Regions from separate parts of the Sphingomonas sp. BK069 genome, predicted to be linked through region 2. Evidence: riboswitches for the same ligand, from Rfam matches in the RefSeq annotation. Region 2 holds a riboswitch; the other holds the start of a gene.
The links. Region 2 has a riboswitch for glycine ahead of gcvT (glycine cleavage system aminomethyltransferase GcvT). Riboswitches for the same ligand answer to the same signal wherever they lie in the genome.
Positions count from the first base shown of each region.

Region 1: another riboswitch for glycine. It lies ahead of FHY02_RS01585 (L-serine ammonia-lyase); the one in region 2 lies ahead of gcvT (glycine cleavage system aminomethyltransferase GcvT).

Region 1 covers NZ_JACHZH010000001.1:309,373-324,179, reverse strand. The annotation lists gene FHY02_RS01590 (SOS response-associated peptidase) at 1-213, shown strand, start outside; gene FHY02_RS01585 (L-serine ammonia-lyase) at 245-1,624, opposite strand; glycine riboswitch at 1,746-1,832, opposite strand; gene FHY02_RS01580 (LLM class flavin-dependent oxidoreductase) at 1,898-2,914, opposite strand; gene FHY02_RS01575 (biliverdin-producing heme oxygenase) at 3,005-3,607, opposite strand; gene FHY02_RS01570 (NAD(P)/FAD-dependent oxidoreductase) at 3,692-4,945, shown strand; gene FHY02_RS01565 (tetratricopeptide repeat protein) at 5,112-5,462, opposite strand; gene FHY02_RS01560 (hypothetical protein) at 5,869-6,561, shown strand; partial or broken gene FHY02_RS23405 (hypothetical protein) at 6,554-6,613, shown strand; gene FHY02_RS01550 (methyl-accepting chemotaxis protein) at 6,964-7,365, shown strand; gene FHY02_RS01545 (hypothetical protein) at 7,383-7,646, shown strand; gene FHY02_RS01540 (biopolymer transporter ExbD) at 7,753-8,181, opposite strand; gene FHY02_RS01535 (biopolymer transporter ExbD) at 8,206-8,682, opposite strand; gene FHY02_RS01530 (MotA/TolQ/ExbB proton channel family protein) at 8,799-9,590, opposite strand; gene FHY02_RS01525 (energy transducer TonB) at 9,655-10,323, opposite strand; gene FHY02_RS01520 (hypothetical protein) at 10,548-11,453, shown strand; gene FHY02_RS01515 (dihydroneopterin aldolase) at 11,428-11,802, opposite strand; gene FHY02_RS01510 (GNAT family N-acetyltransferase) at 12,000-12,506, shown strand; gene FHY02_RS01505 (DUF1285 domain-containing protein) at 12,545-13,108, shown strand; gene FHY02_RS01500 (CoA pyrophosphatase) at 13,105-13,692, shown strand; gene FHY02_RS01495 (CCA tRNA nucleotidyltransferase) at 13,680-14,807, shown strand, end outside.
Region 2 covers NZ_JACHZH010000001.1:1,596,227-1,611,033, reverse strand. The annotation lists gene FHY02_RS07765 (AbrB/MazE/SpoVT family DNA-binding domain-containing protein) at 33-308, opposite strand; gene rbfA (30S ribosome-binding factor RbfA) at 340-744, opposite strand; gene FHY02_RS07755 (glyoxalase superfamily protein) at 731-1,117, opposite strand; gene infB (translation initiation factor IF-2) at 1,121-3,877, opposite strand; gene FHY02_RS07745 (DUF448 domain-containing protein) at 3,874-4,581, opposite strand; gene FHY02_RS07740 (GIY-YIG nuclease family protein) at 4,620-4,931, shown strand; gene FHY02_RS07735 (4-oxalocrotonate tautomerase family protein) at 5,086-5,334, opposite strand; gene nusA (transcription termination factor NusA) at 5,334-6,995, opposite strand; gene rimP (ribosome maturation protein RimP) at 6,995-7,582, opposite strand; gene FHY02_RS07720 (PQQ-dependent sugar dehydrogenase) at 7,862-8,977, shown strand; gene FHY02_RS07715 (MFS transporter) at 9,066-10,268, shown strand; gene FHY02_RS07710 (hypothetical protein) at 10,427-10,690, opposite strand; glycine riboswitch at 10,834-10,936, shown strand; glycine riboswitch at 10,937-11,048, shown strand; gene gcvT (glycine cleavage system aminomethyltransferase GcvT) at 11,101-12,261, shown strand; gene gcvH (glycine cleavage system protein GcvH) at 12,263-12,634, shown strand; gene gcvPA (aminomethyl-transferring glycine dehydrogenase subunit GcvPA) at 12,701-14,059, shown strand; gene gcvPB (aminomethyl-transferring glycine dehydrogenase subunit GcvPB) at 14,056-14,807, shown strand, end outside.

The sequences.
Region 1 (14,807 bases), 1.3 Mb from region 2:
GTCAGCTTCGCCGGCGTGTGGCGCCCGACGGAGCAGGGCGCGGTGTTCGCCTTCCTGACGTGCGCACCCAACCCGCTGGTCGCACCGATCCATCCCAAGGCGATGCCGGTGCTGCTCCACGAGGAGGACGAGGAACGCTGGCTCAGCTGTCCGTTCGAGGACGCGGTCGCGCTGGCGCAGCCGTACCCGTCGCAGCTGATGGCGGTGAACTGATCGCGGAGGTCAGCGCGGACTCCGCCCCTTGTCAGCACTCGACCACATTCACGGCCAGACCGCCGAGGCTGGTCTCCTTATACTGGCTGCGCATGTCCTCGCCGGTCTGTCGCATCGTTTCGATCACCGCGTCGAGGCTGACGACGTGACTGCCGTCGCCGCGCAGCGCGAGATAGGCGGCGTTGATCGCCTTGACCGCACCCATCGTGTTGCGCTCGATGCACGGGATCTGGACCAGCCCGGCGATCGGGTCGCAGGTGAGCCCGAGATTGTGCTCCATGCCGATCTCGGCGGCATTCTCCACCTGCCGGTCGGTGCCGCCCAGCACCGCGGCGAGCGCGCCTGCCGCCATCGAGCAGGCGACGCCGACCTCGCCCTGGCACCCCATCTCGGCGGCCGAGATCGAGGCGCGCTTCTTATACAGCATGCCGATCGCCGCGGCGGTGTAGAGGAAGTGACGCGCGCCGGCCCGCGTCGCACCCGGCACGAGTTCTTCGTAGTAGCGCAGCACCGCGGGCAGCACGCCCGCCGCGCCGTTGGTCGGCGCGGTGACGACACGGCCGCCCGCGGCATTCTCCTCGTTCACCGCGATCGCCCACAGGCTGACCCACTCGAACACCGCGGCGGGGCGATCCTCCGGGCCGCACCGCGACAGGGACTCGTGCAGCGCCCGCGCGCGGCGGCGCACCCGCAGCCCGCCCGGCAGCGTGCCTTCCTGCGCGATGCCGCGGTCGATACAGGCGCTCATCGCGTCGCGCACTGAGTCGAGGAAGGCGTCGCTCTCCGCGGGCGAGCGCCATGCCTCCTCGTTGGCGCGGACGAGCGCGCCGATGCTGAGCCGGGTCTCCTCGCAGCGCACCAGCAGCTCGGCGCTCGACGAGAAAGGATGCGCCACCGCGATATTGTGCGCGAGCGGCGGCGCGCCGAGCCGCAGGATCGCGCCCCCGCCGATCGAGAAATAGGTCTCCTCCAGCGTCGCGCCATCGTCATAGGTCGCGGTGAAGCACATGCCGTTGGGGTGCTGCGGCAGGAACGTGCGCGGGTGGAAGACGAGGTCGTCCTCCGCGTCGAACGCGATCGTCCGCGCACCGCCGAGCGAGAGCCGCTTGGTCTCCCGGACCGCGGCGACGATCGCGGGCGCGGTGTCGGGGTCGAGCCGCTCGGGCAACCAGCCCGCCAGCCCGAGCAGCGTCGCCGTGTCGGTGGCGTGGCCGCGCCCGGTCAGCGCGAGCGAGCCGTACAGCGCGCAGCTGACATGACGCGGCGCGCGCTCGCCCGCGATGGCGCGCTCGGCGAAGTCGTGCGCGGCGCGCATCGGCCCGACCGTGTGCGAGCTCGATGGGCCAACGCCGATCGTGAACAGCTCGGCCACGCTGATCGGGCGTGTCGCGCCGCGATCGAGCGGCAGCATCTGGGACTCGGTCGGCACGCGCTCTCCCCGACCGCTCGCCGCGGCCCATGCCCCTCTGTCCCTTGTGCCTGAGATCGCTATCCCGTCGGCGGACGCGTCGCCGCGCCTCTCTCCAGATGTTGGCGCCGGCGGGTCCTTTTACCTGAGAGTTTCCGGGGCGGTTGCTCCTTCGGTGCCGGATCTGCCCGGTCTCTCCCACGTCGACGCGCACGCTATCCCGCACCCTGCCGTAACGGTCAAGCCACCGCGGCACGCGCGTCTCGTCGGAGTGGGTCAGCGCCAGCCGAGCGCCGGCGCGACATGAGTCATGATCGCCTCGAGCACGTGCGCGTTATAGTCCACGCCGAGCTGGTTGGGCACGGTGAGCAGCAGCGTGTCCGCCTCGGCGATCGCCTCGTCGGCGCGCAGCTGCTCGACGAGGCGGTCCGGCTCGGCGGCGTAGGAGCGGCCGAACACCGCGCGCATGGCGTCGATCACGCCGACCTGATCGTCGCCGCCGGCCTGGCCGAAATAGGCGCGGTCCCAATCGTCGACGAGCGCGAAGATCGAGCGCGACACCGAGACGCGCGGCGCCCAGTCGTGTCCCGCCTCGGCCCAGGCCGCGCGATAGGCGCGAATCTGGCGCGCCTGCTGGACATGGAACGGCTCGCCGCTCTCGTCCTTCTTCAGCGTCGAACTCTGCAGGTTCATCCCCTGCCGCGCCGCCCAGACCGCGGTCGAGTCCGACGCCGAGCCCCACCAGATGCGTCGCCGCAGCCCCGCCGGGTGCGGCTCGAGCCGCAGCAGCCCCGGCGGGTTGGGGAACATCGGCCGCGGGTTGGGCTGGGCGAACCCCTCGCCCTTCAGCAGCTCGAGATAGACCTCGGCGTGACGGCGCCCCATGTCGGCGTCACTCTCGCCCTCGCCCGGCGCATAACCGAAGTAGCGCCACCCCTCGATCACCTGCTCGGGCGAGCCGCGGCTGATGCCGAGCTGGAGCCGCCCGCCCGCGATCAGGTCGGCCGCACCCGAATCCTCCGCCATGTAGAATGGGTTCTCGTAGCGCATGTCGATCACGCCGGTGCCGATCTCGATCCGCTTGGTGCGGGCCCCCACGGCAGCGAGCAGCGGGAACGGCGAGGCGAGCTGCCGTGCGAAATGGTGGACGCGATAGTAAGCGCCGTCGACGCCGAGCTGCTCGGCCGCCTCAGCCAGTTCGATCGACTGCAACAGCACGTCGCTGGCCGAGCGCGTCGCCGACTGCGCCGTCGGCGACCAATGGCCGAACGACAGGAAACCGATCTTCTTCATGTGCTACTCCCGCGCCGTCGGCGCCTCGCTACCGGGAGGAGGTGGCGGCGCGGGCGGACGCTGGCAAGCGCGGCGAAACGAAACGGTGCGTTACGGCGCGGCGCGTCGCACCAGCGCGGCGACCGCGTCGAACGCCTCGCGCGCGCCCTCTTCCGCGCGCTCCTCCTCCCCGGCCGACAGGGCGACCGCGTCCACCGCCGCGGTGAAGCTGCGCCAGTGGCGCGCGCGGCCGTCGGCATGGCCGGCGAGGTGGCGCGCGCCGAAGGTTGGCCCGAGGCCCAGCGTCATCGCCGCCTTGAGCAGGATCGCCGCGCCCAGGCTCGACCCCTCGGCGACATAGAGCCAGCCGATCGCGGTGCCGCGGTCCGGCGCGACTTCGGCGGCAAAGCGCGGCGGCGGCGGCGGCGCGAGCGGGACGTGGAGGTCGGCGGCATCCTGCTCCACCGCCGAGAGGCGCGCGCGGGCGGCCAGGTCGGGGATTAGCGCGGCGAGGCTCGGTGCGGCGTAGAGCGGCGCGATCAGCGCGTGGAAGTCGCGGTGGATCGCGAGCAGGCGCGCGTACCGCGAGCGATCGCCGAAAGGGTCGAGCGCCATGATCGTATCATCGAGTCGACGGTGCGCCACGTCGGTGGCGGAGCGGAGGCGCTGCGTGCGCGTCGGGAACGGCTCAGGCGATGCGGGCGATGTCGTCACCCACCGCGGCTAGCACCCGCGTGGTGACGAACGCAACGCGCGCTTGCCACCCGCGCGCTGCATCCCGCATGCGGGACGCCGGCCATGGACGAGGAGGCAGGCGTGGGCGACGGCGAACGGAACGACAGGCAGCGCTATGACGTGGTGATCGTCGGCGCCGGCCACGGCGGCGCGGCGGCCGCCGCGGCGCTGCGCCAGCGCGGCTTCGATGGCACCATCTTGCTGATCGGCGCCGAGCCCGAGCTCCCTTACGAGCGCCCGCCGCTCTCGAAGGAGTATCTGGCCGGTGAGCGCGCGTTCGAACGCATGCTCATCCGTCCTGCCACCTTCTGGCACGAGCGCGACATCACGCTGCTGCTGGGACGGGCGGTGGTCGCGGTCGACGCCTCGGCGCGGCATGTGACCCTCGGGGACGGTCGTGTGATCGACTACCATCGATTGATCTGGGCGGCGGGGGGCAGCGCGCGACGGCTCGCCTGCGAGGGCCACGACCTGGCGGGTGTCCACACCGTCCGCTGCCGCGCCGACGTCGATCGCATGATCGCCGAACTGTCGCGCGTGGAACGAGTCGCGGTGGTCGGCGGCGGCTATGTCGGGCTGGAAGCGGCGGCAGTACTGACCGCGCTGGGCCGCCAGGTCACCGTGATCGAGGCGCGCGAGCGCCTGCTCGCCCGCGTCGCCGGCGCCGCGCTCGCTGACGTCTACGCGGCCGAGCATCGCGCGCACGGAGTCGACGTGCGACTCGGCGCGGAGGTGGAGTCGGTCGTCGCGAGCGACGGTGCGTCAGCGGGCGTGCGCCTCGGCGACGGCGAACGGATCCCGGCGGAGATGGTGATCGTCGGCATCGGCCTGATCCCCGCCGTGGCACCGCTGCTCGCCGCCGGCGCCGAGGGCGGTGACGGCGTGATCGTCGACCCGCTCTGCCGTACCAGCCTCCCCGACGTCTACGCGATCGGCGATGCCGCCGCGCACCGCAACGCCTACGCTGGCGGTGCCCTGGTGCGGCTCGAGTCGGTCCAGAACGCGACCGACCAGGCCGGCACCGTGGCCAAACACCTGACCGGAACCGACGAGCCGTACGCGGCGGTGCCGTGGTTCTGGTCGAACCAATATGACCTGCGGCTTCAGACGGTCGGACTCTCCGCCGGGCACGACGAGGCGATCGTTCGTGGCGCACCGGCGAACCGCCGCTTCAGCGTGATCTATCGCCGCGCCGGCCGGGTGATCGCGCTGGATTGCGTCAATGCGGTGCGCGATTTCGCCCGCGGGAAAGCCCTGGTCAGCGCGGGCGCCCGCATCGATCCAGCGGTATTGGCAGATACCGCGATCCCACTGTGACCGCCTTCGGTACGATCAACCGACCACGATAGGCGAGCGCGCGCTTGCGCCCCTGCTCCGCTGATAGATGCCGTTGTCGTCGCAGAACGCTCGACACACCCGCCGTGACTGTTGCGCACCGGTAACTACTGTAATTTTGCCGCCACGGGCACACGTGAGCAGCGGGTCAGCGCGAGGCGATCGTCGACCCCAGACGTGACAGGCCGCGCTGTGCGAGCGCGTGCGAGGATTGCACGCTGCCATCCGCCAGGTCCATCGCGACAGGCTCCTGATCCAGCACCTGGCCATAGAGCGAGCGCGCCTGCGTGACCCGTCCGGTCCGCGCGTACACGGCGGCGAGATTGAGCATCAGCTCGGGGCGGGTCGGGAAGATCGCGCGCTCCGCGTCGATCGTCTGCTCCGCCTCAGCGAGGCTGCCGGCCGAGATCGCTTGGTAGCCGACCCGGTCCTTGGCGGCCGCGGGTCCGGCCACGAGCGCGACGAGCGTGGCGACGGCGACCCATCCCGAGGTGCGCATGATCCTATCTCCTATGTCCCCGGACAGTTGTCCCGGTTACGTTTTTGTGACAGCATCATGTCACTTTTCTGACAGCCATGCAACGGGATCTGCGCGGGGCGCCCGCCTCTTGTAATCACTGAAATGGGTAAGTGAGCGCGGTGCAAGCTGATCGACCCTCCGTGTCGCGAGTCCAGCTTAACCAAGTAACTAGAGAATGCCCGCCCTTCTTAATTATGTCACAGCCCGGACGCGATACTGAAAGGCAGGTCGCATTTTGATGGAAAATCGAAGTCATCGTTCCATAACGTCATTATCAACATGAGCTTCACAGCCATTTGCCCCAGATCGACCGGAAAGCTAGCGCGCGGAGAAAGAGACCAACCGAACGGACCCGCTCGTGACATTCTCATCCTCATCCACCGGCATGTCCCTTCCCGCAACATCACCGCACGACCGGCATCGAGACAATCTGCTGAAACGCAGCGTCACCGCCCGCCTGCTCACGCCACTCCTCGGCGCGTTGGCGCTGCTGTGGCTCTTGGCCGGCTTCACCTGGTGCGCCGCGCGACAGGTACACGACGTCAACGCTGTCGCCGCGACGACTCAGGACCGTGTGGTCCTTCTCAGTGAAATCCGGTCGCTCAGCCGCTCGCTCCAGCGCGACGCGCTCAACCTCGTCACCGAGGACGAACCGGCCGAGCTGCCGATCATCCTGCGAAAGTTCGCCTCACGATCGCGCACGATGCGGGCCGGCCTCCGGACTCTCCGACACGGCGCCGGCAACACGCTGCCGCCAGGCTATTTCGCCCTCTCCTACCGCGTGCTCGACGCACTTCAGGCGGTGGCGCGGCAGGCGCAGCGCGGCGATCGCCACGGCGCCCTCCGGCGCTTGCATCGCGAGGTTCGGCCCGCCGAGCGCGCTGCGTCCAGGGTCGCCGACGCCGAGATCGAGTCGCTCACCGCCCGCACCGGCACGCTGCGCACCGACGCGGAGGCGGTCGAGCTACGGGCCGGCCGCAGGCTGATCGCGGCAGTCTTGCTGCTCACCGGCTGTGGTTTGGTCGCCGGCCTGATCATCACGCGGCGCAGTGTTATCCTGGCGCTTGAGCATGTATGAGCTCGCTGCGGGGCACGCGCCGGTAACCGTGACAATGCTAGGCCGCTCCGACGAGATCGGCCAGATGGCGCAGTCGTTGGCCGACCTGCAGCGTCAGCTCGCGCTGGCGGAAGCGGCGAAGCGCGAACAGGCGCGCCAGATCGTCGAGCAGATCGGTCGTACACTCGCGTCACTCGCGCACGGCGATCTCAGCGCACGGGTGGATCAGGCCATGGCGGGCGAATTCGCCACGCTTGGCGGCGACCTCAACGTGGCGATGGGGGCGATTGGGGCCGCGCTGGCGACGGTACGCAGCAGCACCGCCGAGCTCGCCACCAGCGCGGACACGCTCCGCGCGGCGTCGGACGATTCTCGCGACGCACGGAGGGACAGGCCGCCTCGCTCGCCACCACCGCCGCAGCCATGCACGAGATCACCCAGACGGTGCAGGAGACCGCCGACATCGCGGGTGTGGCTAACACCATGGTCGCCGATGCACGCGTCGACGCCGAGCAGATGGGCAACACGGTGCGGCGCGCGACCGAAGCGATGATCGCGCTGGAGCAATCATCCGCCGAGATCGGCGAGATCATCAGCGTGATCGACGGCTTCGCGTTTCAGACCAGCCTGCTCGCGCTCAACGCCGGGATCGAGGCCGCACGCGCCGGCGACGCCGGGCTCGGCTTCGCAGTGGTGGCGAGCAAAGTGCGCGCCTTGGCGCAGCGATCCGCCGACGCGGCACATGACGTCAAGGCGCGGATCACCGCGTCGGTCCGCCAGGTCGATACCGGGGTCGGACTCGTCACCAAGCCGGCGACGCGCTAGCGCGGATCAAAGCGCGCGTGATCGAGGCCGCCGAGCTCGTCGCCGCTATCTCGCACGCCGCGCGCGAGCAGTCGATCGGTCTCCAGCAGGTCAATGATGCGGTCGCGCAGATGGATGGCACGACGCAGGACAATGTCGCGGTGGTTGAGGAGGCGACCGCGGCGGTGCGCCGGCTCGACGCGCTGGTACGGACGATGACCGAACAGATCGACCGCTTCTGCCTCGACGAGCCGACGCCGGCGCCGTCGCACGCGCTCACCGCGCTACGCCGCTCGGCGTGACCGTTGGTCCACTCCGCCCGCAGCGCAGGCGCTGACCGCGCCGCGATCAAACAGAAAGGGCGGCCCCGCGGGACCGCCCTGTCGCTTCACCGAACCGGAAACCGACTCAGAATTCCTTGTAGAATTGCTCGTTGCCGACGAAGCCCAGCTTCGTGATGTTCGAGCGCTTGATGTCGGCCAGCGTCTGGTCGACCACCGAATAGCGCGTCGCCGGATCGGGCTGGAACTGCAGCTCGGGCTCCGGGGTCATCGCCGCCGACTGGTCAAGATACTGGCGCAACACCGTCGAGTTCACCGGCGTGCCGTTCCAGGTGACGCTGCCCGCCGCGTCGATCGCGATCTTGTTCTTGACCGGGTCCACCGGGGGCTTGCGCTGGTTGGGATCATTGACCGGGAGGTCGACCTTCACCGCGTGCGTCGGAACCGGGAGGGTGATGATGAACATGATGAGGAGCACGAGCATGACGTCGATCAACGGCGTCGTGTTCATCTCCATCATCGGCTCGCCATCGTCGCGGCCTGCACTCATTGCCATGTCAGCTACTCCTGTCCCTCGGCCTCAGCCGGCCTCGCCGGTCTTCGGCTGCGAGATGAATCCGACCTTCGCGAAGCCGGCCATCTGCATGTTGTAGATCGTTCCGGCCACGCAGCGCCAGTCCGTGTTGACGTCGGCACGCACGTGCGCTTCCGGCAGCTCGAGGTCGGGATTGCCCGGCCCGCCCTGCCGATCGATCTCGGCCTTCAGCTTCGCGACGGCGCGATCGAGCAGCTCCTGGTGGGTCACCGGGGTAACGCCCCAATAGACCTTGCAGGCGCCGTCCGCCGCGGTGACCGACAGCGAGACGTTCTCTGGCTTGGTCGTGGTCGGATCGAACCGGACGTTGGGGAGCGTGATGCCCTTCACCGTCTGGATGGCAACCGGGACCGCGATCAGGAAGATGATGAGGAGCACCAGCATGACGTCCACGAGGGGCGTCGTGTTGATGTCCGACATCGGTTTTTCAGTAGCGGAGTCACCGCCAACGCTCATCGCCATGGATCAGGCTTTCCTATTCCTTCGTTCCGCCTCGCCCCGCTCCGTCGCGGAGCGGCAGAGCGGCGGCCGGTGATCGGCGGGGTCGCACCGAGGGGACCCCGCCTTATACCCTTGCCTTACGGGCGGGTCTGCACGCCACCGGCCTGGCCGGCGGTCGCGGTCGCCGTGGCCGGCTTCACCGGGGCCTTCGCCGGGGTGGTGCCGAGCGACGGGCGCACCGCGCCGTTCGATGCCAGGAAGCCGAGCACGTCGTTCGAGAAGGCCGACAGGTCCTCCGAGATCGACTTGTTGCGGCGCTGCAGCCAGTTGTACGCCAGCACCGCCGGCACGGCGACGACCAGGCCGAGCGCCGTCATGATGAGCGCCTCACCGACCGGACCCGCGACCTTGTCGATCGAGGGATCGCCCGACGCGCCGATCTTGATGAGCGCGCGATAGATGCCGACGACGGTCCCGAACAGACCGATGAACGGCGACGTCGCGCCCACGGTCGCCAGGAACGCCAGACCGCCGCCGAGCTTCGAGTTGATCGCGGCTTCCGAGCGCGCCAGCGAACCGTGCAGCCAGTCATGCGCCTCGATCGGATCGGTCAGCTTCGAGTGCTGCTCCTGCGCCGCCAGGCCATCATCGACCAGCTGCTTGTACGCCGAGTTCTTGTCGAGCTTGGCCGAACCCTCGCGCAGCGAGTTGCTGGTCCAGAAGTTGGAGCGCACGCGCTTCGCCTGGTTGATGATCTTCTGCTGCTCGAACAGCTTCGAGAACAGGATGTAGAACGACACCACCGACATGATCACCAGGATGGTGAACACCGACTGCGAGATGATGCCGCCTTCCTTGAGCGCCTGCTGCAGGCCGAACTGGTTCTCGGCTGCCGCGGCCCCACCCGCGGCGAGGATGTTGATGATCATTCTTCGTCTTCCTTAAGCCAAAATGTTGTCGGCAGACGCATCCGCGTCGCCACGTTCACGCGGATCAATTCTCCGGAAGCACCCAGCGCACCGGAAGGGTGTAGCTGGACGCGATCGGATTGCCGGCAGCATCTTGCGCGGGCGAGAAACGCACGCGCGACTTGGCAATGCGGCAGGTCGCCTGGTCGAGCGCCGAGGAGTTGCTCGACGTCGTCACCGAACAGTCGGTCACGCGGCCGTCCGTTCCCACGGTCAGCTTGGCGACGACACGCCCCTGCTCGCCGGCGCGGATGGCCGAGGGCGGGTAATTGTCGGCACCGAAGAACTGGCCCGGGTTACCTTTCAGACCGGCCGCCTTGCTGATCGGGTTCGGCGGCGCCGGTGGCGCGGGTGGCGCCGGCGGTGCGACGACCGGCGACGGCACATAGACCGGCGGCGGAGTCGGAACCGTCGCGACCGTCACGGGCGGCGGGTTCGGATTCTGCACGATCGGCGGCGGCGACACCACCGGCGGCGGCGTCATCGGCACGTCGGGCGGCGGGGGCGGCGGCTCGTCCGGCGGCGGGGGCGGTGGCTCCTCGACGTCGAACGTGTTCAGCTTCTCAACCTGCTTCTTGACGAAATTTGTCGCGAGGCCGGTAACGAAGGCATAGCCGAGAGCGATGTGAATCAGCGCGACGATCACCAGCGCGCCGATCTTCCCTCCGCTCATCTTCTGGTCAGAATAGGCCATTCAGCAACGAAACTCCCTCATCCTGCGGCCCTTGGGTGGCCGGAGCGGATCCGGCCTGGGTTGTTAACCGTTCCGTAGCATCCCTTGGGGCAGGCCACAGACCGTCGAGTCCTATCGCGCCCGTTTTGGGGACGCAAACGCTTTGTCGGGCGCAACAAACGTACAAACGAACGGCGACAGATTTATTTCTGTATCGTTCAGGCAGGTTCACGTACCCAGCAGCCATGATCCTACGCCAGATTCGATCCCCGAGGCGAGCCCCCTTCGCGCTGCTCGCGATCATGCTCGCTTTTTCCTCGATGGCACCGGCGTCGCTCGCCGCACAGGGAGCGCCGGCGCCCGCCACTGCACCCGCGGTGGACTATGCCTCGCTCGCCGATCTGGTGGTGCAGAGCCCGCTGATCATCGACGCGACGATTCGCTCCGCCGCCAAGATCAAGGGCGACGAGGCGGCCGGTCTCGCGCCGGGGCATACGCGCTTCTACGTCGAGGCCGACGTCGGCACGCTGGTACGCGGGACGAGTGCGATCCCGCAGCGGGTCGGCTGGGTGGTCGACGCTGCCCCGGATTGGCGGGGCCGCGCACCCAACCTGAAGAAGCGCCGCGTGCTCGCCTTCGCACGCCCGGTCGCGGGGCGGCCCGACCAGGTGCAGCTCGTCACGCCGGGAGCCCAGCGCGACTGGAGCCCGGCGACCGATTCGCTAGCGCGACAGATTGCCAAGGAGGCCAGCGCGCCCGACGCGCCGCCGATCATCACCGACATCCGCAGCGCCTTCCACGTGCCCGGCGCGCTGCCCGGCGAGGGCGAGACGCAGATCTTCCTCGTTACCGAGGACAATCGCCCCGCCGCGCTGTCGATCCTGCGGCGGCCCGGCGAGCAACCGCGCTGGTCGGTCGCGCTCACCGAGATCATCGACGATGCCGCGGCGGCGCCGGGCCGCGACACCTTGCTGTGGTATCGGCTCGCCTGCGCGTTGCCTCCGACGCTGCCCGAGCGCGCCACCGCCTCGCTCGAGCCGGACGATTCGGCCCAGGCGCAAGCCGATTATCGCTACGTGATCGAGCAGCTCGGGCCGTGCCGAAATGGGACGAACACGACCTCGATCAGCGGCGATGCCGCACGAGGGTGATGCCGATCGACTCGCCCGCCTCGGCGATGGCGAGTTTGACGATCTTGACCGTGACTCGGCGGACGCGTCGATCCTGTAGAAACAGCGTCTCGGCGATATGGTCCGCCACCGCCTCGATCAGGGTGAAGTGACCCGCCGTGGCGAGTGCGTCGGTCGCGGCGTGGCGCAGATCGAGGTAGTTCTTGGAGGCGCTCAGCGGCGTGTCGGGAGCATAGCGCGCCGGGGCATCGAGCAGCACGTTGAGCGAGATCCGCAGCGGCTGCGGCAGGTGAGTCTCTTCCGAGTAGATGCCGGTGAGCACCTGCACCACCAGGTCATGGACCTCCAGCTCCAGCGTGTCGTCGTCCATCTTCGGGCTCCCGCGCTCGGCCGCGCCGCGGCCGCTCATGCCAGCGGGCGCAGGTGGACGCGGTCGCTCTCCGAGTCCAGCGCGGCGCGGCGATGGCACGATCGTGGCGATTCGGGGGCGATCGCGGTTGCGTTCGGGCACGGTCCCGCTAAAGCGCGCGCGCCCCGCGTCCCCCGCCGGGTGCGAGGGAACATGCTGTGGCCGAGCTGGTGGCGATCGAGACGGTGACAGCGGCGGCGGTCGAGTCGCTGCTCGACCGCGCCTTCGGCCCCGATCGGCACGCCCGCACCGCCTATCGGCTGCGTGCCGGCACCGCACCGCTCTCGGAGCTGAGTTTCGCGGTCATCGAGGACAGGGCGCTGCTCGGCACGATCCAGTGCTGGCCGGTGCGCTTCCTCGGCGACGACGGCAGCGAGATACCGCTGGTGCTGGTCGGTCCCGTCGCCGTCGCTCCCGAGCGGCAGCAGGGCGGCCTCGGGCGGCGGCTGACCGCCGCCGCGCTCGCCGCCGCCGACTCGCGCGGGCTCGACCTCATGCTGATCGGGGACCCGGAATATTACGGCCGCTTCTTCGGCTTCAGCGCGGCGGCCACCGCCGACTGGCGGCTGCCGGGGCCGGTCGAGCGCCATCGGCTGCTCGCCCGCGGTGCCGGGGTGCCGCACGGCGCGGGCGAGATCGCGCCACGCGTCACCGCCGCCGCCTGAACCTTTACCGCCGGCTCCGCGCGCCCTAACTGGCGCGCATGCCGATGGCACCCCCGCCCGATTTCAGCTCCTTGTCCGTCGCCGATATCGCGCGTCTGGCCGAGAGCGACCAGCTGCCCCCGGTCGAGCGCTGGAACCCGACCCATTGCGGCGACAGCGAGATGCGCATCGCGCGCGACGGCACCTGGTACCATCAGGGCAGCCCGATCACGCGCGCCGCGATGGTGCGCGCCTTCAGCCGCATCCTGCGCCGCGAGCCCGACGGCGCTCACGTGCTGGTCACCCCCGTCGAGAAGCTCGACATCGCGGTGGAGGACGCGGCGTTCGTCGCGGTCGAGCTCAAGGCTGAGGGCGAGGGCCGCGGCTCGACCCTCGCCTTCCGGCTCAACACCGGCGACGTGGTCACCGCCTCGGCCGATCACCCGCTGCGCTTCGTCGAGCGCGACGACGGCCCTCGCCCCTATCTGCTGGTGCGCGGTGGGCTGGAGGCGCTGGTGGCGCGGCCGCTCTACTATGAGCTCGCCGAGCGCGCGCTCGCGGCGGACGACACGCCGCCGGGTGTGTGGAGCGCGGGCGCCTTCTTCGCGCTCCAGCCCCGATGACGCTGGCCGAGAAGCTCGCCGCTGCCCTGGTGTCGAACGAGGCGACCGCGCTGATCGCGGGCGACGACGGTGACCTCTCGGGCGTCGCCGCGCTGACCGAGGCGGCGGTGCTGGTCGCGGTGACCGACCGTGCGCGCCCTGGCGTGATCCTGACACAGCGGACCGAGACGTTGCGCCGTCACGCCGGCCAGGTCGCCTTCCCGGGCGGCCGGCTGGATCCCGGCGAGGATGCGGTCACCGCCGCGCTGCGCGAGGCCGAGGAGGAGATCGCGCTGCCGCGGGAAGCGGTAGAAGTGATCGGCGCGTCCGACCGCTATCGCACCGGCACCGGCTTCTGCGTCACGCCGGTGGTCGGGGTGGTACCACCCGATCTGCCGCTGGTGGCGAGCGAGGCCGAGGTAGCGGCGGTGTTCGAGGTGCCTCTCGACTTCCTGCTCGATGCCGCGAATCACAACGCGCGCACCGCCACCTTCCAGGGACGCGAGCGCGCCTACGTCGAGCTGTTATGGGGCGAGCGCCGCATCTGGGGCGCCACCGCGGGGATGATCGTCAACCTGTCGCGGCGGCTGCGATGGGCGGCGTGACGCTGCCGGACGCGCCGTGGCGCACCCGCCCGGGTCTCGCGGCGCTGGAGCGCGCGCTCGACGCCGCCGGCGGTCACGCGCGCTACGTCGGCGGGGCGGTGCGCGATACCTTGCTGGGGCTCGACGTCGCCGACATCGACCTCGCCACTCCCTTCGTACCGGGAGAGGTGGTGCGCCGGCTCGAGGGCGCCGGGATCCGCTCGGTGCCGACCGGGATCGCGCACGGCACGATCACCGCGGTCAGCGAGGGCTCGGTCGTCGAGGTGACGACGCTGCGGCGCGACGTCGCCACCGACGGGCGCCACGCGGTCGTCGCCTTCGCCAACGACTGGCGTGAGGACGCGGCGCGGCGCGACTTCACGATCAACGCGCTCTACGCCGACCCGGTCAGCGGCGCGGTCCACGACTATTTCGGTGGGCTCGACGACCTTGCCGCGCGGCGGGTCCGCTTCATCGGTGACCCGCATCGCCGGATCGCCGAGGATCATCTGCGCATCCTGCGCTTCTTCCGTTTCCACGCGCGCTTCGGCGATACGATCGACGCCGACGGACTCGCCGCCTGCGTCGCGCGCGCCAACGACCTGATGGCACTGAGCCGCGAGCGCGTCGCCGCCGAGCTGCTCAAGCTGCTCGTCGCTCCCGGCGCGGTCGCGGCGGTGCGGCTGATGCACGACAGCGGCATCTTCCGGCCGGTCCTGCCCGAGATCGACCGCGACGGCGTGGCGCGGCTCGGCGCCGTGGCCGAGCGCGAGCATGCCGCCGGGGTCGCGCCCGATCCGATCCGCCGCCTCGCCGCGCTGCTCCCGTCCGACGCCGCCGAGGGAGTGGGTGCGCGGCTGAAGCTCTCGAACGCCGACCGCAAGCGGCTGGTGCAGGCGAGCGCGGGTGCCGGTGACGAGGGTGCGCGCGCGCTCGGCTACCGCGTCGGCACCGCGAGCGCGCTCGACCGGCTGCTGCTCGCCGGGGCCGACCCCGCCCCGCTCCGCGACTGGACGCCCCCCACCCTGCCGATCGGCGGCGGCGCGTTGGTAGCACGCGGGCTGACGCGCGGGCCCGAGGTGGCGCACGTGCTCAGACGGGTCGAGGATCGTTGGGTCGCCGAGGGCTTCCCCGAC
Region 2 (14,807 bases):
TCGCAGCACCACGTTCGTGTCGACCGCGGTGGTCACCAGCGCTCGGCTCGACGAGCGGCCTCCTCGGCGATCGCCTCGTCCATCTCCTCGAGCGTGACGGGCGGACCCTGATGCTGGTAGATCTCCTTGAAGCGCGCCGCCGTCTCTGATGGCGTCAGCGTCTTGACCCGACGGCGCGGCCGCAGCAGTACACCGTCGCCGGCGTCGACGACCTCGAGGTCAAGCCCCGGGGCCCAGCCCTTCAGGTCACGGATCGCCTTGGGGACGACGACCTGGCCCTTGTCCGAAAGTCGCGTGATCGCGTTCATGCCGGTAAGATGCGTCTTACCGGCGGGAGCGTCAATCGTCCTCGCCCTCGGCGGGCAGGTCGCGCGCCACCTCGGGGCGACGCAGCAGCGAGTCGATGTGACTGCCCTCGTCGAAGCTCTCGTCTGCCAGGAACTTGAGCTTGGCGGCGTATTTCGTGCGCACGCGATGCGCCACCTCGCGCTGGAGATAGGCGGTGTTGGTGCGCAGCGCCTTGAGCACCGCTTCCTCGTCGCGCCCGAGCAGTGGCTTCACGAACACGGTGGCGTGGCGCAGATCGGGCGACATCCGCACCTCGGTGATGCTGACCATGTGCGAGGCCAGCGTGTCGTCGTGGACGTCGCCGCGCTGGAGGATCTCCGACAGCACGTGACGCACCTGCTCGCCGACGCGCAGCGTGCGGACCGAGCGTTCGCCGCTCTGCTCATTCATCGTCATTACCGTCGACAGGGGTGAAGAAGGTCAGGCGGTTGTGCGACGGATCGTGCACGCCGATCTCCAGCGCGCCCCATGGCATCCGCTGCGGCTCGCCCGGACGCGCATTCTTGAACCCGCGCCCGCGCAGCGTCGAGGCATAGGCCAGGACATCGTCGCACGCGATCCGCACCGAAGCACCCGGCGCGCCGTCGCCGTAATGTTCCGACAAGTGCAGCGTACAATCCCCGGACTTGACGCTCATGTAGAGCGGCATCCCCGGCTCGAACCGATGCTCGAACACCAATTCGAAGCCGAGGAAATCCAGATAGAACGCCCGCGTCCGCGCCGCATCGAAGCTGCGCAAGACGGGGGTGACCGTACCGAGCGTCGTCATCCCTTACAGCGTGCGCTCGCGCAGCTCGACCTCGTACGTCTCGAGATAGTCGCCGGCCTTGATGTCGACGAAGTTCTGCGAGAACGTGACACCGCACTCCAGGCCCGCGCGCACCTCGGCGACGTCGTCCTTGAAGCGGCGCAGCGACGCGATCTCACCCTGGTAGATGATGACGTCGTTGCGCGTGATGCGCGCCTTGAGCGCCTTGCGAATGACACCCTCGGTGACGAGCAGACCCGCCGCCTTGCCGTGCTTGCCCGCGGAGAAGACCTCGCGGATTTCGGCGCGGCCGACCACCGTCTCGAACGCCTCGGGCCCGAGCTCGCCCGCCATGCCGGCGCGGATCTCGTCGATAAGGTCGTAGATGACGTCATAGTACTTGAGCGCCACCTTCTGCCGCTCGGCGATCTCGCGCGCCTTGGCATTGGCGCGGACGTGGAAGCCGATGATCGGCGCCCCCGACGCACCCGCCAGCGTCACGTCGCTCTCGGTGATCCCGCCGACGCCCGAGTGCAGCACCCGCGCCTTGATGAGGTCGGTCGAGATCTTGTTGATCGACGCGACGATCGCCTCGACCGTGCCCTGCGTATCGGCCTTCACCACGAGCGGATATTCGATCGCGGCGTTGGCGCGCAGCGCCGAGAACATGTTCTCGAGGCTGGTCGGCGCCGCGGTGGTGCGCTTCTGGAGCAGCACGCTCTGGCGGTATTCGGCTACCTCACGCGCGCGCGCCTCGTTCTCGACCACCTGGAGCTGGTCGCCGGCCGACGGCGTGCCCGACAGGCCGAGCACCTCCACCGGCATCGACGGCCCCGCCTGCTTGAGCTGACGCCCCTTGTCGTCGACCAGCGCGCGGACTTTGCCGCTCTCCGCGCCGACGACGAAGACGTCGCCGACCTTGAGCGTGCCGCGCGTGACCAGCACCGTCGCGACCGGCCCGCGACCCTTGTCGAGCTTCGCCTCGATCACGCTGCCCTCGGCGGCGCGATCGGGGTTGGCGGTGAGATCGAGCAGCTCGGCCTGGAGCTGGATCTTGTCGATCAGCTCGTCGAGGCCGGTCTTCTTGAGCGCGGACACCTCAACGTCCTGCGTCTCGCCGCCCATCATCTCGACTTGGACGTCATGCTCGAGCAGACGCTCGCGCACGCGCTGCGGGTTGGCGTCGTGCTTGTCGATCTTGTTGATCGCCACGATCATCGGCTTGCCTGCCGCCTTGGTGTGGTTGATCGCCTCGATCGTCTGCGGCATCAGCCCGTCGTCGGCGGCGACCACCAGCACCACGATGTCGGTCACGTCCGCGCCGCGCGCGCGCATCGCAGTGAAGGCCTCGTGGCCCGGCGTGTCGAGGAAGGTGATCTTCGACTTGTCCTTCAGCGTCACCTGATAGGCGCCGATATGCTGCGTGATGCCACCCGACTCGCCCTTGGCGACGTCGGTGCCGCGCAGCGCGTCGAGCAGGCTGGTCTTGCCGTGATCGACGTGGCCCATGATCGTGACAACGGGGGGACGCGGCTGGAGCTGGTCCGCCGAATCCTCGGTGGTGTCGAGCGCGAGATCGACGTCCGAGTCGGAGACGCGCACGATATTGTGGCCGAACTCGGTCACCAGCAGCTCGGCGGTGTCCTGGTCGATCGTCTGCGTCATCGTGACGGGCATGCCCATCTTGAACAGCGTCTTGACCAGATCGGCGCCGCGCTCCGCCATGCGGTTGGCGAGCTCCTGCACCGTGATCGCCTCGGGCACCTGAACGTCGCGGACCTGCTTGGCCTGCGGCTCGCGCGGGCCGGAGAAGCCGCGCTTCTCCTTCTCGCGCGCGCGCTTCAGCGCGGCGAGGCTGCGCGCGCGCGCGCCGTCCTCGTTGAGCGCGCGCGTGACGGTCAGCTTGCCGCCGCGGCGCTCGTCACCCTTGCGGTCGCGCTGCTGCGGCCGCGCCGGCGCGGCGTTGCGCGGGGTCGCCTGGCCGCTCGGCAGGCTGCGCGACGCGCCGCCCGCGGTCCCGCCGCCGCTCGCCGCCGGGGCGGCGCTGGCGGTCGGTGCAGGGGCTGGCTTCGGCTCGGGCTTGGGCTGCGGCTTGGGGATCTCGGGGCGTGCGACCGGCGAGAAGCGGCGCGGCGCCGGCATCGCCGGGTCGCGGCCCAGCTCGAGCACCGGCGGCGGGGCCGGCGGTGCTGCCGGGGTCGGCGTCGGGGCGGGCGCTGGCGTCGGGCGCACGGCGACGACCGGCTCGGCCGGGGCGCTCGGCGCCTCCGCGACCGGGGCGGGGGTCGGCTCCGGCGCCGGGGTCGGTTCCGGGGTTGGTTCCGGCGCGGGGGTCGGCGCAGGCGCCTCGGCGGCGGCACGCGCCTCGGCCTCGGCGCGCGCGCGCTCCTCGGCGCGACGACGCTCGTCCTCTACCGCGCGCTGGCGCTCGCCCTCTTCGCGGCGACGCGCTTCCTCCAACGCGTGCATGCGCTGGTCCTCGGCCTCGCGCAGCAAGCGCGCCTGACGCTCCTGCGCGGTCTCGTTGGAGACCGGCGGGCGCGGCGCGGGGCGCGCCGGGGCAGGCGCCGGAGTGGCGGCGATCGGCTCGGGCGTCGGCGCCTGCGTCGGCTCGGGCGTGCCCTGCGGACCGAGCACGCGGCGACGCTTCACCTCGACCACCACCGTATTGCTACGGCCGTGGCTGAAGCTCTGCTTCACCTTGCCGGTCTCGACCGTGCGCTTCAGCCCCAGCGGCGCGCGCATCCCGAGTTTCGGCTTGTCGTTGTCGGTCTCGCTCACTCAAATTCCTCGTGCAATCTCACGGCCGAAGCGGGCCCGGCGGTGCCGGGCGCCGATGCGCCTTGCGCGGCCGTAGCGCAAGGTGCGGAGGTCAGTTCAGGGCCGATAAAGTGCAGCCAGCGGTCGAGCGCTTCGCCCAATCGTCCGGCCGCGGTGCGGTCTATGACGCCGATGTGTACCACATTCTCGCGGCCCAGCGCCAACGACAATATGGGGCGCTCGACCGGCAACGCCAAGCCCTTGAGGTCACTTCCTTCGCGATCGCTGCCGACGCGCCACGCCTGGGCTAGCTTGCGGCGCCCGTCCTCGCGCGCGTCGGCGGCGTGGTACAGCGCGTGCAGCTTTCCCGAGCGCGCGGCGGTCTCGATCCGCTCGGCGCCGGTCGCGATCGTGCCGGCACGCGCCTCGAGCCCGAGTCGGTCGAGCGCGTTCCGCTCCAGCGCGGCGGCGATCAGGTCGGGCAGATCGTCGGGGACGGTCAGCTCGCCGGTCTTGAACGCGCGCGCGAGGGCGCCGCGCAGCTTGCCCTTGGCGATCGCCTGTTCGAGTTCGGGACGCGCGACGCCGACCCACGCGCCGCGCCCGGGCGCCTTGGCGCGCACGTCGGGCAGCACGCGCCCGTCCGGGGCAAGCGCGAGGCGGACGAGCCGCGCCGGATCGGCACGCTCGCGCGTGAGGATGCAGGAGCGGACGGGTTCGCTCATGCGCGCGCCTCCTTTATAATGAAGAGGGAGGCCCATCGATGCGCGAACGCGTGCCCTGCGTGTACCTGCTGGCGAGCGCGCGTCATGGCACTCTGTACGTCGGCGTGACGGCGGCGTTGGCGGCGCGGGTCGCGCAGCATCTTTGCGGAAACGCTGACAGCTTCACCAAGCGATACGAAGTGACGCGGCTCGTCTGGTATGAGACGGCCGAGATGATGGTCGACGCGATCGCCGCCGAGAAGCGCATCAAACGATGGCCACGTCAGTGGAAGTTCAACCTCATCGAGCGCGACAATCCGCATTGGGATGATCTGGCAGCCGGTCTGGGTTTGCCGCCGCTGCGCGGGTGAGAGTCGGTCAGCCCAACTCGCGCCGTCACCCCGGACTTGTTCCGGGGCCCACTTGTCCGCGTGCGCCTCCGCCGGCGGGCGCGCGGCACGGTAGATCCCGGCACAAGGCCGGGATGACGGGTGAGCCAGCGACTGCGCGAGACCGCCTAGAGTCTCATTGCCCGGGTGCCGCATGCGCGTCTCCCTGGCTGGAAGACGCCGCACCCGCCGCGCCCGCGTCGCGGTCGGCGAGCAATTGCCCGCCCGCGCCGTAATTCTCGGTTGATATTTCCTCGATCACGACCTGCACCGCGGCCGGGTTCTTACCCAGCCGCGTCATCAGCGAGGAGGTGACATCGGCCACGATCCCCGCCTTCTGCTCGCGCGTCGCGCTGCCCGCCAATCGGATCGAGACGAACGGCATCAGGCCTGCGTCTCCTGCTCGGCGCCCGCGTCGCCGGCGCTCTCGGCGTCGGCGCTCTCGCCCGCCGCGCCGTCCTCGTCCTCGAACCAATGCGCGCGCGCGGCCATGATGATCTCATTGCCCTGCTCGTCGCTCAGCCCGTACTCGCCGAGCACGCCGCCGTTGCCGCGACCGTCGTTGCGCGAGTCGCGGCGCGGCGCGTCGTCGTTGCGGCGGCGCGGCTCGGCGCGCTTCTTCTCGACCAGCTCGTCGGTGGCGAGGTCCGCCAGATCGTCGAGCGTCTTGATTCCCGCCTTGCCGAGCGTGACCAGCATCGCCTCGGTCAGATACGGCAGCTCGGCCAGCGCGTCCTCGACGCCCAAGGCCTGGCGCTCCTCGCGCGCGGCCTGCTCGCGGCGGTCGAGTGCCTCCTGCGCGCGGCTCTGCAGCTCCTGCGCGAGATCCTCGTCGAAGCCCTCGATCCCGGCGAGCTCGTCGAGCTCGACATAGGCGACCTCTTCCAGCGCGCCGAAGCCCTCGGCCACCAGCAGCTGCGCCAGCGTCTCGTCGACGTCGAGCTCGTTCTGGAACAGCTCGGAATTCTTCACGAACTCCTGCTGGCGCTTCTCGCTGGCATCGGTCTCGGTGAGGATGTCGATCGCCTTGGCGGTGAGCTGCGAGGCGAGGCGGACGTTCTGGCCGCGGCGGCCGATCGCGAGGCTCAGCTGGTCGTCGGGGACGACCACCTCGATGCGATCCTCTTCCTCGTCGATCACCACGCGCGCGACGTTGGCGGGCTGGAGTGCGTTGACGACGAAGGTGGCGGTGTCGGGCGACCAGGGGATGATGTCGATCTTCTCGCCCTGCATCTCCTGCACCACCGCCTGGACGCGGCTGCCCTTCATGCCGACGCAGGCGCCGACCGGGTCGATGCTGGAATCGTGCGAGATCACGCCGATCTTGGCGCGGCTGCCGGGATCGCGCGCGGCCGCCTTGATCTCGATGATGCCGTCGTAGATCTCGGGCACTTCCTGCGCGAACAGCTTCTTCATGAAGTCGGGGTGGGCGCGGCTGAGGAAGATCTGCGGCCCGCGGTTCTCGCGCACCACCTTCAGGATCAGCGAGCGGATGCGGTCGTTGACGCGCACCACCTCGCGCGGGATCTGCGCGTCGCGGCGGATCACGCCCTCGGCGCGGCCGAGGTCCACGACGATATGGCCGAACTCGACGCGCTTGACGACGCCGGTGATGATCTCGCCGGCGCGGTCCTTGAACTCCTCATACTGGCGCTCGCGCTCGGCGTCGCGCACCTTCTGGAAGATCGTCTGCTTGGCGGCCTGCGCCTGGATGCGGCCGAACTCGATCGGGGGCAGCGGGTCGACCAGATAGTCCCCGACGCTCGCGCCCGGCTGGAGCTTCTGCGCGCCGGTGACGTCGACCTGCTTGTAGATGTCGTCGACCAGCTCGACCACCTCGACGACGCGCCACAGCCGCAGGTCGCCGTTGTTGGGATCGAGCTTGGCGCGGATGTCCATCTCCTGGCCGTAGCGGGTGCGCGCGGCGCGCTGGATCGCGTCCTCCATCGCCTCGATGACGATTGCCTTGTCGATCATCTTCTCCGACGCGACCGAGTTGGCGATCGCGATCAGCTCGGCACGGTTGGCGGTGACCCCGGTGGCCATCAGTTCGATTCCTCTTCTTCGGTATCGGCGTCCGCGTCCGCGGACATGTCCTCTATCTCTTCGTCGGCGCCCTCCATCGAGAGCGGCACGGTCGCGGCGATCAGCCGGTCGGTGAGCACCAGCTTGGCGTCGGCGATCAGCGCGAAGGGTACGCGCGCCAGCTCGTGCGTGCGCGAGTGGCGGATCGCGATCTGGCCGTCGGCGTCGATCCCTTCCAGATCGCCCTTGAACTGTTTCTGCCCGTCGACCGGCTCGGTGAGCACGATGCGCGCCTCATGGCCCGCCCAGTCGGTGAAGTCCTGCCGGCGCGTCAGCGGCCGGTCGATGCCGGGCGACGATACCTCGAGCCGATACGCGCCCTCGATCGGGTCGCGTCCCTCGGCCTCGAGCTGGTCGAGCATGTCGGACAGCCGGCGCGACAGCTCAGCGCAGTCGTCGATGGTGAGCTGGCGCGTGTCGGGGCGCTCGGCCATCACCTGGAGCGTGCGCTCGTCCCCTTTGCCGAACAGCCGCACGCGCACCAGCGCGAAACCGAGCGCCTGCGCCTCGGGTTCGATCAGTCGGTAGAGGGAGTCGTTGTCGCTCAAGTGCACCTGCCGGACATGCGTTGGTTGCCGCCGCGGAGCGAGCCCCGCAGCCCCTTGCACCTCGCGATGTAAGAGAAAGCAACGCGGATATAGCGGCCTCCCCGCGCGGTCGCAAGCGGCAGGGTGGTGTACGGACAAAATCGCGCGCGCCGACAGCGGCCGCGGCGATCGTGTAACTAAATGTGGCCATGTCGCTCGAGGCTTTCAGCGCACGCGCGCGTCCGGCTAGGCAGGGCCAAGGCCGGGCGACGCTGTCCTCCGGCGCAGGGGAGATACGCCATGATCAGCCGTCGCATCGCCACGACACTCGCCGCCGCGCCGCTGGCCTATGCCGCGCCGACCCTCGCCCAGACGACGCCGCCCTTTACGATCACGCCGGTGGCCGACTTCGACTCGCCTTGGGCGATGACCTTCCTGCCGGACGGCCGCATGCTGGTCACCGAGAGGGCTGGACAGCTGCTGCTGGTCGCCGCCGACGGCGCGACGCGGCGTACGGTCGCGACGCTGCCGGTCAGCGCGGCGGGGCAGGGGGGGCTGATGGACGTGGTGCTCGCCCCCGATTTCGCGCGCAGCCACCGCGTCTATCTGAGTTACTCGGCGGCCGGACAAAGCGGCAAGGGCGTGGTGCTCGCGCGCGGCACGCTCGCGGGGGCGGCGGGGGCGGAGCAGCTGTCCGGTGTCGAGACGCTCTACCGCGCCACCCCGCTGGTGGACGGTGACGGCCATTTCTCGGGCCGGATCGCTTTCTCCCCCGACGGCCAGCATCTGTTCTTCACCGCGGGCGAGCGGCAGAAGTTCACGCCTGCGCAGGACAAGCAGGCGGCGCTCGGCAAGGTGCTGCGGCTCACCCCGGACGGCCGGCCTGCGCCCGGCAACCCGCTCGCGGCGCAGGGCTTCCTCCCCGAGGTGTGGAGCTACGGCCACCGCAACCTGCTCGGCCTCGCGTTCGATCGCGCGGGTCGCCTATGGGAGCAGGAGATGGGCCCCAAGGGCGGCGACGAGGTCAACCTGATCCTGCCGGGACGCAACTACGGGTGGCCGAACGCCTCCAACGGCACGCACTATGACGGCCGCGACATCCCCGATCATCGCGCCGGCGACGGTTATGAGGCGCCCAAGGTGTGGTGGAACCCGTCGATCTCGCCCGGCGGGCTGATGATCTACTCGGGCGGCTTGTTCCCGCAGTGGCGCGGCGACGCCTTCATCGGGGGGCTCTCGTCCAAGTCGCTGCTGCGCGTTCACCTCGACGGCACCTCAGCGGGCAAGGGCGACCAGTGGGACATGGGCGCGCGCATCCGCGAGGTGGAGCAGGGGCCGGACGGGGCGATCTGGGTGCTCGAGGACGGCGGCGAGAAGGGGCAGGGACGCTTGCTGAAGCTGACGCCACCGGCGTGAGCGTCGTCGTGCCGGCGCGCTGATCCCTTGACGCTGCACTGCACAATCGCCAGCTGAGCCGGTACAGCATCGCAACCGGGGAAATAACATGGCGACCGCCGTCGCCGACGTGCGCCACGCGCCCGTCGGGCTGATCCATCTGTCGCTCGCGGTCGGCGGCTTCGCGATCGGCACCACCGAGTTCGCGACGATGAGCCTGCTGCCCGACATGGCGCGGAGCCTGCACGTCGACGCGCCCACCGCGGGCCATGTCATCAGCGCCTATGCGCTGGGCGTGGTGGTCGGCGCGCCGACGCTGGCGGTGCTCGGCGCGCGGATGGCGCGCCGCACGCTGCTGATCGCGCTCATGACGCTGTTCGCGGTAGGCAACCTGCTTTCGGCGTTGGCGCCGAGCTACGCGACGATGATGCTGGCGCGCTTCGTGGCGGGGCTGCCGCACGGCGCCTATTTCGGCATCGCGATGCTGGTCGCCGCTTCGCTGGTGGAGCAGCGCAAGCGCACCCAGGCGGTGGCGCGCGTGATGCTCGGGCTGACCGTGGCGACGATCGTGGGCGTGCCGCTCGCCAACTTTATGGGACAGGTGCTCGGCTGGCGGTCGTGCTTCGTGGTCGTGACGGCGCTCGCGGCGTTGACCGCAACGCTGGTCGCTGCCTTTGCGCCCCGCGACCGCGGCGACCCCGCCGCCAGCCCGCTGCGCGAACTCGGTGCGTTGCGCCGTGCGCAGGTCTGGCTCACGCTCGGCATCGGCGCGATCGGCTTTGGCGGCATGTTCGCGGTCTATACCTATCTTGCCGACACGATGGCGGCGGTGACGCAGGTCGGGCCGCGGCTGGTACCGTTCGCGCTGATGAGCTTCGGCGTGGGCATGACGCTGGGCAACATTGTCGTGCCGCGCTTCGCCGATCGCGCGCTGCTGCCCACCGCGGCGGCGGTGCTGGTGTGGGCGCTTGTCGCGCTGCTGCTGTGGCCGCTGGCGGCGCCGCATCTCTGGTCGGTGCTGCTGGCGATGTTCGCGATCGGCGTGAGCGGCGCGCTCGGCAGTGTGCTCCAGACCCGGCTGATGGACGTGGCGGGCGACGCGCAGGCGCTGGCGGCGGCGCTCAATCACTCGGCGTTCAACACCGCCAACGCGCTGGGGCCGTGGCTCGGCGGGATGGTGATCGCGGCGGGCTATGGCTGGACCTCGACGGGCTATGTCGGGGCGGCGCTGGCGGTGTGTGGGCTGGCGGTGCTGGGCGTGTCGGCGGCGGTGGAGCGATCGTCCGCCAGAAGAACACTGGCCCGCGCTTGACGGCGAGCAGCGACGGATCACCTCCCCCCGTCGCACCTGGCCACTAAGCACCGGGAACGACGGCTTGGCGTCAGTGAGCGCCTGTTGTTGGGCCGGCGTCTCAGCCCAGCGCGGTCAGGTGGCGATCAGATCGCCCGCGGTCGCGTCTGACGCCGTTCTCACATCACGATACCCGGTTTCGCCTCCGCGATCGCGGCGAGCACCATCCGCTCCCACACCGCGACATCGCCCGCCGCCGCCATCGCCGGGCTCGGCGCGCGCAGCGTGTGGAGCACCGCGATCGCGTCGTCGCGATAGTCCTTCCATGTCGCCTCGACCTGCGCAGAGGCCGACTCAGACTGGCCGTGTCCGTTGGCGCTGAGATGCTGACCGGCGAGGACGCGCGCGATGCGGTCGACGGCGGGTGAGGTGGCGGTGTCCATGCGAGTTGCTCCTTCTCCTGTGGTGCAAACGTCTTAGCACGGGCGCGGCTCCGACGCGCGGCGACCGTCGCGCGCCGCGAACGCGATTGACTCGGGCGGCGCTTGCCGTAGAGCGGCGACACGTCGATGCCGGGCGACCGGCATGGGCAGGCGCGGGAGAGTGCGGCGGGCCTTGCAGGCCGGTAGCCGCCGCCGAAGGAGCAACCACCCCGGAATCTCTCAGGCAGCAGGGACCGCGCCGGCCTTCATCGACGCTCTGGAAAGCGGCGGCGCATGTCTCGGGCAGGCGCCTCCCACCGAAGGGGTAACCCGCGCGTGCGCGGGGAAAGCTCTCAGGTCCCGTGACAGAGGGGGAAACGGATCAGGCCGGGTGACCGGCGCGATTCGCCCTCGCACGCACGGACATGATGATGAGCGACTCCGTTCCCCCATCGACCGACCTCCCGAGCGACGACGAGCTCGAGCCGATCGAGATCCTCGCCCTCCCGCTCGACTCCTGGCACCGCCAGCGCGGCGCGCGCATGGTCGAGTTCGCCGGCTACCACATGCCCGTCCAGTATGAGGGCATCATGGCCGAGCATCTGTGGACGCGCGAGCATGCCGGGCTGTTCGACGTCAGCCACATGGGCCAGCTCGGCATCACGGGGTCGAACGTCGCCGCCGCGCTCGAGGCGCTGATGCCCGCGGCGATCAGCGACGCGCCGCTCAACAAGGCGCGCTACTCGCTGCTGCTCGACGACCAGGGCGGCGTGCTCGACGACCTGATGCTGACGCCGCAGGCCGAGGACCGCGTCTACATGGTCGTCAACGGCGCGACCAAATACGACGACGTCGCGCACATGATCGAGCGTCTGCCCGACGAGATCACACTCAACCTGATGGAGGAGCATGCGCTGCTCGCGGTGCAGGGGCCGGAGGCGGTCGCCGCGGTGGCGCGGCTGATCCCCGGCGTCGACGCCATGGTGTTCATGCAGGCGGGCGCGTTCGACTGGCAGGGTCACGAGCTGTGGATCAGCCGCTCGGGCTATACCGGCGAGGACGGCGTCGAGATCTCGGTTCCCGCCGAGGCGGCGGTGGCGCTTGCCGACGCGCTGGTGGCGCAGCCCGAGATCAAGCCGATCGGCCTCGGCGCCCGCGACTCGCTGCGGCTCGAGGCGGGGCTGCCGCTGTACGGCCACGACCTCGATCCCACCACCACGCCGGTGATGGCTGACCTCGGCTTCGCGCTGGCCAAGCGCCGCCGCGAGGCCGCCGACTTCCCCGGCGCCGCGCGCGTGCTCGCCGAGCGTGAGGCGGGACCGGCGCTGCGCCGCGTCGGGCTGCTCGTCGAGGGGCGCCAGCCGGTGCGCGAGGGTGCGACCGTGGTCGACGATGGCGGCGCTACCGTCGGCCGCGTCACCAGCGGCGGCTTCGCGCCGACCGTCGGGGCGCCGATCGCCATGGCCTATGTTCCCGCGGCGCTCGCCGCGCCCGGCACCAGCGTGACGCTGTCGCAGCGCGGCAAGCCGCACCGCGCGACCGTCACCGGGATGCCGTTCGTTCCCCACCGTTACTTCCGAGGAGTGAAGTGAGATGAGCCGATATTTCACCGAGGATCACGAGTGGATCGAGGTCGAGGGCCAGACCGGCACGGTCGGCATCAGCGACTATGCGCAGGGCCAGCTCGGCGACATCGTCTTCGTCGAGGCGCCGGACTCGGGTCGTAGCCTGAGCAAGGGCGACGAGGCGGCGGTGGTCGAGAGCGTCAAGGCCGCGTCGGACGTCTATGCGCCCGTGTCGGGCACGGTGACCGAGGGCAATCCCGCGCTCGCCGACGAGCCGTCGCTGGTCAATTCGGATCCCGAGGGCGAGGGCTGGTTCTTCAAGCTGACGCTCAGCGATCCGAGCGAGCTCGAGGCGCTGATGGACGAGACCGCCTACGCCGCCTTCGTCGCTAAATTGTGATGTGACGCCCCTCCCGCGCGGGAGGGGCGGAACCCCTCCCCGAGGGGAGGCGGGAGAGACCAGACCATGCGCTACCTTCCTCTCACTCCGTCCGACCGCGGCGACATGCTCGCGGTGATCGGCGCCTCCTCGATCGACGACCTGTTCGTCGACGTGCCCGAGTCCGCGCGGCTCGACGGCCCCGTGCGCGACCTGCCGCTCCACGCCAGCGAGCTGGCGGTCGAGCGCCACATGACCGCGCTGGCGCGCAGGAACACCGTCGCGGGCGAGGTGCCCTTCTTCCTCGGCGCCGGCGCCTATCGCCACCACGTGCCGGCCTCGGTCGATCATCTGATCCAGCGCGGCGAGTTCCTCACCGCCTACACGCCCTATCAGCCCGAGATCGCGCAGGGCACGCTGCAGATGCTGTTCGAGTTCCAGACGCAGGTCGCGCGCCTGCTCGGGACCGACGTGGCCAACGCCAGCATGTACGACGGCTCGACCGCCTGCTGGGAGGCGATCGGCATGGCGCGGCGGATCACGCGGCGCGGCAAGGCGCTGCTCTCGTCCGGGCTGCACCCGCATTACGTGTCGGTCGCCAAGACCATGGCGCGCTACACCGGCGACCTGCTCGAGACCGGCGCGCCCGCGCTGACCGCGGAGACCGACGTCGACCAGCTGATCGCTGCGATCGACGCGGACACCTCGTGCGTCGTCGTGCAATATCCCGATATCCTCGGTCGCGTCGCGGACCTGACGCCGCTCGCCGAGGCCTGCCAGGCGAACAAGGCGCTGCTGATCGCGGTGGTGACCGAGCCGGTCGCGCTGGGGGCGCTGCGCGCGCCGGGCGAGATGGGCGCGGACATCGTTGTCGGCGAGGGGCAGTCGCTCGGCGTCGGGCTCCAGTTCGGCGGCCCATACGTCGGGCTGTTCGGTTGCAAGGACAAATATGTCCGCCAGATGCCCGGCCGACTGTGCGGCGAGACCGTCGACGCCGACGGGCGCCGCGGCTTCGTGCTGACGCTCTCGACGCGCGAGCAACATATCCGCCGCGAGAAGGCGACCAGCAACATCTGCACCAACTCGGGCCTGTGTGCGCTGGCCTTCTCGATCCACATGACCCTGCTGGGCGAGGCGGGGCTGCGCCGGCTCGCCGGGATCAACCACGCGACCGCGTGCCGCGCCGCCGACCGGCTCGCGCGCGTGCCCGGCGTGCGCGTGATCAACGACGCCTTCTTCAACGAGTTCACGCTCGACCTCGGGCAGGAAGCGCGGCCGGTGGTGCGCACGCTGGCAGAGCGCGGCGTGCTCGCGGGCGTGTCGCTCGGGCGGCTCTACCCGGGCGAGGCGGCGTTGGAGAACGGCCTGGTGGTGGCGGTGACCGAGACGGTGACCGACGAGGATATCGAGGCGCTGGCGACGGCGCTGACGGAGGTGCTGGCATGACGATCAACCAGAGCGGCTGGAAGCCGACCGCGCCCGCGGGCCGCGGCGACGCGGCGGGTGCGACCTTCACCGGCAACAAGGCGCTGATGCTGGAGGAGCCGCTGATCTTCGAGATCGGCGACGACCAGACGACGGGCGTCGATTTCGCCGCGGGTGACGTGGCGGGCTCGCGGCTGGGTGGCCTGACGCGCAAGGACCCGATCGGGCTGCCGGGCCTGTCAGAGCCCGAGACGGTGCGCCACTATACGCGGCTGAGCCGGCAGAATTACGCGATCGATCTCGGCCTCTTCCCGCTCGGCTCGTGCACGATGAAGCACAATCCGCGGCTCAACGAGAAGATGGCGCGGCTGCCGGGCTTCGCCGACGTCCACCCGCTCCAGCCGATCGACACGGTGCAAGGCGCGCTGGAGGTGATCCACCAGCTCGCCCACTGGCTCGTCACGCTCACCGGCATGCACTCGGTGGCGATGAGCCCCAAGGCGGGCGCGCACGGCGAGCTGTGCGGCATCCTTGCGATCAAGGCGGCGCTGAAGAAGCGCGGCGAGGGGCACCGCAAGGTCATCCTGGTGCCCGAGTCGGCGCACGGCACCAACCCCGCGACCGCGGCCTTCGCCGGCTTCAGCGTGGAGGACATCCCCGCCACCGCCGAGGGGCGCGTCGACACCGCGGCGCTCACGGCGCGGCTCGGCCCGGACGTGGCCGGGGTGATGATCACCAACCCCAACACCTGCGGCCTGTTCGAGCGCGA